Regions from separate parts of the Lysobacter panacisoli genome, predicted to be linked through region 2. Evidence: predicted binding sites of a transcription regulator. Region 2 holds the regulator's gene; each other region holds the start of a gene.
What was found. Region 2 encodes FliA, which starts transcription of late flagellar genes. Its sites were predicted from a motif close to TAAAGTTTNNCNNNCNNNGGCCGATAA; they were not measured.

Region 1 (3,244 bases), 1.3 Mb from region 2:
GGAAGCCGCCAACGATGCCCACCACGATGTTGAGCACGATGCCCATCGAGGCGTCCCGACGCATCAACATGCTCGCCAGCCAACCCGCAACACCACCCACCACCAGATAGATCAAGAAATTCACGGCAACCACATCCTCTGTTACGCCCCGAGGGGCCGACGACGATGCCTCCATGCGGATCGGCCTGCATGGCCGGGACGAGAGGCAGCGCAGCCTGCAGCATCTTCGCCGTAAGAAGGACCCGCAAGGTTCAAAGTACGCGGCAAGAATTGTTCGCCTTGACGCCCGACATCACGGAAGGCAGATGAGGACAATCGGGCCGTCGTGAGGCTGCTGAGCAGCAGAAGGCCGAGGCTGCCGATCAATGACTCGCGCCAGATTGTCCAGATCCGCAGCAGAGTGCCGCGTGCTGTCACCGACGCGCGGGCTCGCCAGCAAGGGGGTCCGCTGCGACCGTGACGTACCCGCGAGTGCGCGTGGTCTGTTCATTGACCGGCGCGTTCATCGCTTCCCACAGCGTATCGATCGTCACCCATACGTGCGGGTAGCGGTGTGCCGCGACGTCCAGGATCAGGACGCGATCGCTGTCCGCGTCGTAGGCGGCGACGGGCGAGATGTGGCCCATGCGCTTCTGCCCCAGCAGTTCCCGTTCGTAGTTGACCAGCAGCAGATCGCCCTCGCGGTGCAGGTTCGACGACACCGCGCGACGGAACCCGTCGATATCGGTGGAAGAGGCATGCACGACCGTCGCATGGACGCCATGTGCACGCAGAAGATCTCCGAACTCGCGCAGCGACATGCCGACGAAACTGACCTTGAGTGGATCCAGTTCCACGTCCGCATCCGCGAACAGGCTCTCCTGATCCAACGATGCGCCCGACGCATTGAGCGCGACCAGCGCGCTCGCTACGCCGCAGTACGCGCGACGCGTCTGCGCGACGAAGTTTGTCCGCAATGCATCGTAATCGGCATCGGCGTCGCTTTCCGCGAGCAGGCGTCGCCCCGCGGGCGTGTCGAGCGCGATCAGGTGCGAGGGCAGGGGTTCTAGGGCGAGGGGCGGCGTGCGCAGGTAGCGGTGCCAGATCGAGCCGCCGACCGTCAACGCGGCGAAGGCGAGGATGAACGCGACGACCACCACGATTCGCTTCATGTCGATCCTGTGGGACGGTCCAGACGCTCCCCCGGTCCCCGGTATCCGCCGGGGCCGGGGCAGCCTCCGCTCCCTGGGTGCAGGCAAGAGATCGCAGCGGACATGACGCCGCGGTGAAACAGCTGAACGAAGACGCTGGCCACGTGCGCTCAATGTTCCGCCGGTCGCGCCGATAACCCTGTCGTATATCGGGACCCCACATGTTCATCATCATCGGTTTCATCGTCGTGCTTGGCAGCGTGCTGGGCGGCTTCGTTCTTTCCCACGGAAAGATCGGCGCGCTGTGGCAACCGTACGAGCTGCTCATCATCGGCGGTGCCGCGTTCGGCGCGTTCCTGGTCGCCAATCCGATGAAGGTGGTGAAGGCCTGCGCTTCGGGCGTCCCGAAGCTGCTCAAGGGTTCGCACTACAAGAAGAGCGATTACGTCGACATCCTCGCGATGCTGTACGACGTGCTGAACAAGGCGCGCCGCGAAGGGATGATGGGCATCGAGCGGGACGTCGACGATCCCGCATCGAGCGAGCTGTTCTCGCGCTATCCCAAGCTCCAGGCCGACAAGCATCTGATGGAATTCACTACCGACTGCCTGCGCCTGATGGTCAGCGGCAACTTCGAGCCGCACGAACTCGAACAGGTCCTGGAAGTCGAACTGGAGACGCACAGCAAGGAGGCCAGCGAGCCGGCGCATGCGCTGCAGGTGCTCGCCGATTCGCTGCCGGGCTTCGGAATCGTCGCGGCCGTGCTTGGCATTGTGATTACGATGGCCTCGATCGGTGGCGAAGCGGCGGAGATCGGAAAGCACGTCGCCGGCGCGCTGGTCGGCACCTTCCTCGGCATCTTGCTCGGTTATGGCTTCGTCGGTCCGCTCGCGGCGGCGTTGCATCACCACGCACAGGAAGAAGCCAAGGCGTTCGAGATCATCAAGATGGCGCTGGTGTCGAGCCTGCGCGGCTATTCGCCGAGCGTCGCGGTGGAATTCGCGCGCAAGCTGCTGTTCTCCGACATGCGGCCGGCCTTCAGCGACCTCGACGCGCACCTGCGCGCCAAGCGCTGACCCATGACCACCGCGAAGGATCGCCCGATCATCATCCTGCGACGCATCAAGCGCGTCGCGGGCGGCCATCACGGTGGCGCGTGGAAGGTGGCGTACGCGGACTTCGTCACGGCGATGATGGCGTTCTTCCTGGTGATGTGGCTCGTCGGCGTCGCCGACAAGCAGCAGCGCGCGGCGATCTCCGAGTACTTCAAGAATCCCAGCGCAGTGCCGGGTCGCTCGCTCAAGCCCGCGCCCGGTGCGAACGGCCCCGGTGGCGCGGCCGACCGGCTGATTCCCACCACCAGCGCCGTCGCCGTCGCCGGCGGCCACGGCGCCGAGTTCGGCGCGCGCGAGCCGATGCGCATCACGCCGCAGGCCGCAAAACAGGCGGCGCGCGAGGAAGAGGCGCGCCGGCTCGAAGCGCTCAAGCGCACACTCGAGGAAGCGGTGGAACGCAGCCAGGCGCTGGCGCCATTCAAGGACCAGTTGCTGATCGACCTCACGCCGGAGGGTTTGCGCATCCAGATCGTCGACCACCTCAACCGGCCGATGTTCGACCTCGCCAGTGCGCGCCTGAAGGACTACGCACACACGCTGCTCGGCGAACTGGGCAAGCTGCTCAACGACGGCCACCATCGCATCGCGTTGAGCGGCCACACCGACGAGATTCCGTTCCACGCGGCCGGCGGTTACGGCAACTGGGAACTCTCCGCCGAACGCGCCAACGCCGCGCGTCGCGCGCTGGTCGAGGGCGGACTGGAAGAAGCGCAGGTCTCGCGCGTGGTCGGTCTGGCCGCGTCGGTGCCGTTCGACAAGAAGGATCCGCGTGCCGCGATCAACCGCCGCATCAGCATCGTGGTGATCAATACCGAACTCGACGCGCCGGTGGAGCCCGAACGCATTCCTCGCGCACCGGCGCCGGGTTCGTTGCCGGTCGAGCCGGTGCGCATCGCCGCCGAGCCCGACGACGCGATGCCGCACGGCTAGCCGGTCAAGTCTTGCAGTGGCAAGTGCCGGCGGGCGTCGTCGTCGCGCACGACGGCGGCACCATCCATT
Region 2 (3,244 bases):
GCCGCATCGACGCCCGCCTCGACCCGTCGCAGGTGCGCGAGCCGATGCTGGCCGAACTGGCGCGCGCGCTCAGCGTGGTGCGCAGCGAGCCGATCGACGACGGCGGCGTGATCGCCCTGGTCGGTCCGACCGGCGCCGGCAAGACCACCACGGCGGCCAAGCTCGCCGCGCGCTTCGCCCAGCGCCACCGCGCCCGCGACGTGGCCCTGGTCACCACCGACACCGAGCGCCCCGGCGCGACCGAACAACTGCACATCCTCGGCCGCCGCCTCGGCGTGACCGTGTGCGAGGCCAACGGTCCGGAAGCGCTGAACGACGCCCTGGACCAGCTCGCGGACTACCCGCTGGTGCTGGTCGATACCGCCGGCCACGGTCTGCGCGACCGCGCCCTGCTGGGCCAGATCCTCTGGCTGCGCGCGGCCAAGCGGGTGCGCAGCCTGCTGGTGCTGCCGGCCAATACCCAGGCCCACGACCTGGGCGAAGTGATCCGCCGCTATCGCCCGGCCTCGCCCGAGGGCGTGGTGCTGACCAAGCTCGACGAGACCGGCCGCCTCGGCTCGGCCCTGTCGGTGATGGTCCAGCACGGCCTCAGCCTGGCCTACACCACCGACGGGCAACAGGTTCCGCACGATCTCGCCGCCGCCGACGCGACCGCGTTGGTGAAGACACTGGAGAAAGTGCGACGTGCTGCCGATAACCCTCTCGGGTCTCTGGACGCGCGTCCAGTGAGTCCGCGTTCCCTGACCCTCCCCACCGAGGACCGCCATGCCTTCGCCAGCTGATCTGAACGCCTCCGCTTCCAACAGCGCGCGCGCGCCCGTGCGCGTCATCGCCGTGGCCAGTGGCAAGGGTGGGGTCGGCAAGACCTCGGTCTCGGTGAACCTCGCGATGGCCCTGGTCCACGCCGGCCAGCGCACGTTGCTGCTGGACACCGACCTCGGACTGGCCAACGTCGACGTGATGCTCGGCCTGTCGCCGCAGTTCACCCTCGCCGACGTCTTCGCCGGCCGCTGCGAACTGCAGGACACGCTGCTCGAAGGTCCGCGCGGCCTCTGGGTGGTGCCGGCCGCCTCGGGCAAGCGCCACATGACCGAACTGCTGCCGCAGCAGCACATCGGCCTGGTCCACGCCTTCTGCCAGCTCGACCTGCCGCTGGACGCGATGGTGGTCGACAACGCCGCCGGCATCTCCGACAGCGTGCTGACCTTCTGCCAGGCGGCGCAGGACGTGATCGTCGTGGTCTGCGACGAACCGGCCTCGGTCACCGACGCCTACGCACTGATCAAGGTGCTCAGCCGCGAGCGCGGCGTGACCCGCGTGCAGGTGCTGGCCAACCAGGTCAACAACGCCATCGAGGGCAAGCAGCTGTTCGAGAAGCTCGAACGCGTCAGCGCGCGCTTCCTCGACGTGACCCTGCACTACCTCGGCGCGGTCCCGCGCGACGAATGGCTGCGCCGCGCGATCCAGCGCCAGGAAGCCGTCGTCGAAGCGTTCCCCGGCTGCCCGTCGGCGCTGGCCTTCCGCGACATCGCGCGCCGCGCCAACAGCTGGCAATCGCCGGCCGGTCCACGCGGCGGCGTCGAGTTCTTCATGGAGCGCCTGGTCGCGCACGGCGGTGCGGCACACGCCAACGATCCGCTACGGAGCGCCGTCGCATGAACGCCGCCGCCGCGCAGTACCGCGCCACCCAGCGCGCCACCGACAACTGCAACGCCACCGAAGTCGTCGAGCGTCATGGCGAACTGGTGCGCCGCATCGCCCACCACCTGGCCGCGCGCCTGCCGGCGAGCGTGGAGATCGACGACCTGATCCAGGCCGGCATGCTCGGCCTGATCGACGCGGCGCGCAATTTCCAGGCCGACCAGGGCGCCGCGTTCGAGACCTACGCATCGATCCGCATCCGTGGCGCGATGATCGACGAGATCCGTCGCGGCGACTGGGTGCCGCGTTCGGTGCACCGCCGCTATCGCGACGTCGTCGCCGCCACGCGCGAAGTCGAACAGCGCACCGGCCGCGCTGCGACTGCGCAGGAAGTCGCCGGCGCGCTGAACGTGCCGCTGGACGAATACCACCGCATGCTCGAAGACGCCGCGCGCGGCCAGCTGATCAGCCTGGAAGCGCACCTGGACGAGCACGACGGCGAGCCGCACCTGGCCCACCACTCCGGTGCGACGCCCGCGCGCGAGTTCGAGCACGTTGCGTTCCGCGAAGCGCTCGGCGATGCGATCTCCGGCCTGCCCGAACGCGAACAGCTGGTGCTGTCGCTGTACTACGAGCAGGAAATGAACCTGCGCGAGATCGGCGCGGTGCTGTCGGTGAGCGAATCGCGCGTGTGCCAGATCCACGGCCAGGCGATGTTGCGCCTGCGCTCGCGACTGGGCGAATGGCGCGGGACGCACGACGAAGACGACGACGAGCATGGGTATTGAGCTTTCGTTTCTCCCTCTCCCCTTGCGGGAGAGGGACAGGCCGCCGAAGGCGGCCAGGGAGAGGGGTGCGATCGTCGCGGCGCTTCGCGCTACCCCTCTTCCGGCGCTGCGCGCCGCCTTCTCCCGCAAGGGGAGAAGGAAACGCTCGGCGCTCCACTGATCACAAACTCCATATCGCAGCAAAGGCAAGCCCACATGGACAAGAACCTCCGCATCCTCATCGTCGACGACTTCTCGACCATGCGCCGCATCGTCAAGAACCTGCTGAACGACCTGGGCTTCCACAACACCGCCGAAGCCGACGACGGCAGCACCGCGCTGGTCGAACTGAAGAAGGCGCCGTACGACCTGGTCGTCACCGACTGGAACATGCCCGGCATGCCCGGCATCGACCTGCTCAAGGCGATCCGCGCCGACGCCTCGCTGGCGAAGATCCCGGTGCTGATGGTCACCGCCGAAGCCAAGCGCGAGCAGATCATCGAAGCCGCGCAGGCCGGTGTGAACGGCTACGTCATCAAGCCCTTCACCGCCGCCACGCTGGAAGACAAGCTCAACAAGGTGTTCGAGCGCCTGGGAGCGGCCGCGTGATCGACGCGCCTGCTCCGCAGGATCGTCAGGCCGTGATCGCACGCCTGCACGCCGCACTGTGGGCGCTGGAGCACGACGACGTCGCCGGCTGGCGCAGCAATGTCGACGCGCTGATCCAGTGGCGCAGCCAGCCGCTGGTGCAGGGACTGGCGAAGCTGGCGCGCGAACTGGAAAGCGCGCTCGGCAATGGCGGAATCGCGTCCACCGGTTCGCTGCCGGAAGCGTGC
Region 3 (3,244 bases), 140 kb from region 2:
AACTCCTCCAGCTTCTTCTCGTTGTCGCAGCGGATCCAGCGCGCCGTGGCGACGCTGACCTGCTCGAAGCTGGCGTCCACGCCGTACTCGTCCTTCAGGCGGTAGGCGACCACGTCGAACTGCAGCACGCCGACCGCGCCAAGGATCAGGTCGTTGCTCATCAGCGGGCGGAAGAACTGCGTCGCGCCTTCCTCCGACAGCTGGGCCAGGCCCTTCTGCAGCTGCTTGAGCTTGAGCGGATCGCGCAGGCGCGCGCGGCGGAACAGTTCCGGGGCGAAGTTCGGGATGCCGGTGAAGCCCAGCGACTCGCCCTCGGTGAAGCTGTCGCCGATGGAGATGGTGCCGTGGTTGTGGATGCCGATGACGTCGCCCGGCCACGCGCTCTCGGCGATCTCGCGATCGCTGGCCATGAAGGTCAGCGCGTTGGCCAGCTTCACTTCCTTGCCGGTGCGCACGTGGAAGGCCTTCATGCCCGCGCTGAACTGGCCCGAACACACGCGCATGAATGCCACGCGGTCGCGGTGCTGCGGATCCATGTTGGCCTGGATCTTGAACACGAAGCCGGTCAGCTTGGGCTCGTACGCGGCGACTTCGCGCGAGGTCGTCGCGCGCGGCCGGGGCGAGGGCGCGTTCTCGACGAAGAAGTCGAGCAGCAGCTGCACGCCGAAGTTGTTCACGGCCGAACCGAAGAACACCGGCGTCTGTTCGCCGGCGAGGTACTTGGCGAGATCGAACGGATGCGAGGCGCCTTCCACCAGTTCCAGCTCGTCGCGCAGTTCCTGCAGCATCTGCGTGCCGATGCGCGCCTCCAGCGCCGGATCGTCGATCGAGGCGAAGATGGTCGAGTCCTGGCGGGTGAAGTTGCGGCCCTGTTCGTACAGGTGCACCTCGCCAGTGACCAGGTGGACCACGCCCTTCAGGCGCTGGCCCATGCCGATCGGCCAGGTGATCGGCGCGCACTGGATCTTCAGCACGCTCTCCACTTCGTCCAGCAGGTCGATCGGGTTCTTGCCCTCGCGGTCGAGCTTGTTGATGAAGGTCATGATCGGCGTGTCGCGCAGGCGGCACACCTCCATCAGCTTGATCGTGCGTTCCTCGACGCCCTTGGCCACGTCGATGACCATCAGCGCCGAATCGACCGCGGTCAGCACGCGGTAGGTGTCCTCGCCGAAGTCGGCGTGGCCGGGGGTGTCGAGCAGGTTGACGATGCGGCCCTCGTAGGGGAACTGCATCACCGAGCTGGTCACCGAGATGCCGCGCTCCTTTTCCAGCGCCATCCAGTCGGACGTCGCGTGGCGCGCGGCCTTGCGACCCTTGACCGAGCCGGCCATCTGGATCGCACCGCCGAACAGCAGCAGCTTTTCGGTGAGCGTGGTCTTGCCCGCGTCGGGGTGCGAGATGATCGCGAACGTGCGGCGGCGGGCGGCTTCGAGGGAAACGTCGGACATGGACGGCGGGCGCGAACGGGCCGGGGGCCGGTGCGCGGAATGGATGGCGGGAATGGCCCGGGATTATACGCGGCCCGGGAAACCCGGCCGGCCCGGCCCTCGGAGGCGGCCCCGGTCGCGGTGCCCGGACCGGAAATGTGCGCGAGTTGGCAGTTCGGGGTTCGCCTGCCGATTGCCCCTAAAGGGTCGGCGTTCGCGGCCGCTACCTGCCCTGAATGTCCGGTCTTGCAGGGGGCGGTGTGCGCATTGTCATTGTGGGTGAGGATGCCGGCCGCGCCGGTGAGTTCGAAGAGTCGCTGTCCTATTTCGACCTGGACTGGGACGTGCGCTGGCTGTCCGAGCCCGATTCCGCCCTGTCGCCCGGCGAGCCGGTCGACGTCTTCCTGTGCGGCCTGCGCCTGGGCGTAGTGCCCGGCCCGGTGCTGCTGTCGCAGGTCGCGGCGCTGCATCCGCAGGCCGTACGCATCCTGCTGCTCGACCAGGACCAGGACAGCGGCATGCTGCAGGGCCTGGACTGCGCGCACCGCCTGCTCTCGCGACCGCTCGACGCAGGTGAGCTGATCGAAGCCATCGACAGCGTGGCCGAGCTGCGCCAGGTGCTGGGCAACGATGAGCTCAAGCAGACCGTCGGCCGCGTCGGCTCGCTGCCGCCGCCGCCGCGCCTGTACCTCGAACTGAGCCGCCTGCTGCGCGATCCGGACGCGAGCAACGCGGCGATCGCGCAGATGCTCTCGCAGGACCCGGCGATCGTCGCCAAGGTGCTGCGCCTGTGCAATTCGGCGTACTTCTCCGGCGGTCGCGAGATCACCGACATCCGCGCCGCGGTCACCCGCCTTGGCCACCAGACGCTGCTGCGGCTCGTGCTGGCCAGCGAGGCCTTCGGTCCGACCCAGCTCGCCGGCAAGGAGCGCGAGGCGATCCAGGACCGCGCGCTGCGCACCTCGCGCCTGGCGCGTCGCCTGCTCGCCGGCCCGAGCGCCGAACTCGCCGCCACGGCCGGTCTGCTCGCCGAAGTCGGTCGCCTGCTGCCGGGCGTGTCGGACGGTTCGGAAGGTTCGATCGGCCCGCACTACGCCGAAGCCGGCGCATACCTGCTCGGTCTGTGGGGCCTGCCGATGCCGATCGTCGAAGGCGTCGCCTTCCAGCATCGCCCGGGCCGCCGACGCTCCGGCGGTTTCTGGGTCGCCGGTGCCGTGCACGTCGCGTCGTCGCTGGTCGCCGGTACGCCGGTGGACGAGGCCTACCTGCGCAACGTCGGCGTGCACGAACGCCTGGCGCAGTGGCGCGACATGGTCGAACCGGCCGCGCAGGAAGCGGCCTGATCGATCGCCCGCATCGCCGGACGCCTCACGCTTCGACCTGGAGCGAGAACGCGTCCGGCGCCAGCGACGACAGGAACTGCCGCGCGTCGAACGCTTCGCCGGCCGAACGCGCGCCCGGCGCACCCTCGCCGCCTGCCACCACGCGCTCCATCGCTTCCACGATCAACGGCGCGCTGACCGCGTAGATATCGCGTCCCTGCACGCGCGCGCCGCGCTGTTGGCCGTTGCGCTGCACCTGCACGTCGAGCACGAAGGTCTGCGCGGAGCGGCCGTGTTCGTCCGACGCGACCGGCGCCGGCGTGCCCGGATCGCGCAGGTCGCGCAGCGGCGTCTGGTTCATGTACGAACGCACGTTCTCGGCACGCAGGTGCCGGGCGATCGAAACGATCTCCGACAGCGTCAGCAGCACGACTTCCTGTTCGCCCAGCGGCGAGGGGAACCGCCATTGCCGCGTCGGCGCCGGATCGGGCAGTT

Region 1: motA (flagellar motor stator protein MotA) is a predicted target of FliA. The motif match lies at 1,301-1,327, and genes of this name have one in related genera.
Region 3: FOF45_RS10770 (HDOD domain-containing protein) is a predicted target of FliA. The motif match lies at 1,628-1,654, and genes of this name have one in related genera.

Annotation. Positions count from the first base shown of each region.
Region 1 is NZ_VLNU01000001.1:865,489-868,732, reverse strand. Features, by position in the region: gene FOF45_RS04335 (GlsB/YeaQ/YmgE family stress response membrane protein) at 1-124, opposite strand, end outside; gene FOF45_RS04330 (phytochelatin synthase family protein) at 414-1,151, opposite strand; gene motA (flagellar motor stator protein MotA) at 1,352-2,206, shown strand; gene motB (flagellar motor protein MotB) at 2,210-3,175, shown strand; gene FOF45_RS04315 (hypothetical protein) at 3,180-3,244, opposite strand, start outside.
Region 2 is NZ_VLNU01000001.1:2,161,386-2,164,629, reverse strand. Features, by position in the region: gene flhF (flagellar biosynthesis GTPase FlhF) at 1-782, shown strand, start outside; gene FOF45_RS10160 (MinD/ParA family protein) at 766-1,659, shown strand; gene FOF45_RS10155 (RNA polymerase sigma factor FliA) at 1,656-2,429, shown strand; gene cheY (chemotaxis response regulator CheY) at 2,625-3,017, shown strand; gene FOF45_RS10145 (protein phosphatase CheZ) at 3,014-3,244, shown strand, end outside.
Region 3 is NZ_VLNU01000001.1:2,297,961-2,301,204, forward strand. Features, by position in the region: gene FOF45_RS10765 (peptide chain release factor 3) at 1-1,448, opposite strand, end outside; gene FOF45_RS10770 (HDOD domain-containing protein) at 1,688-2,770, shown strand; gene FOF45_RS10775 (saccharopine dehydrogenase family protein) at 2,796-3,244, opposite strand, start outside.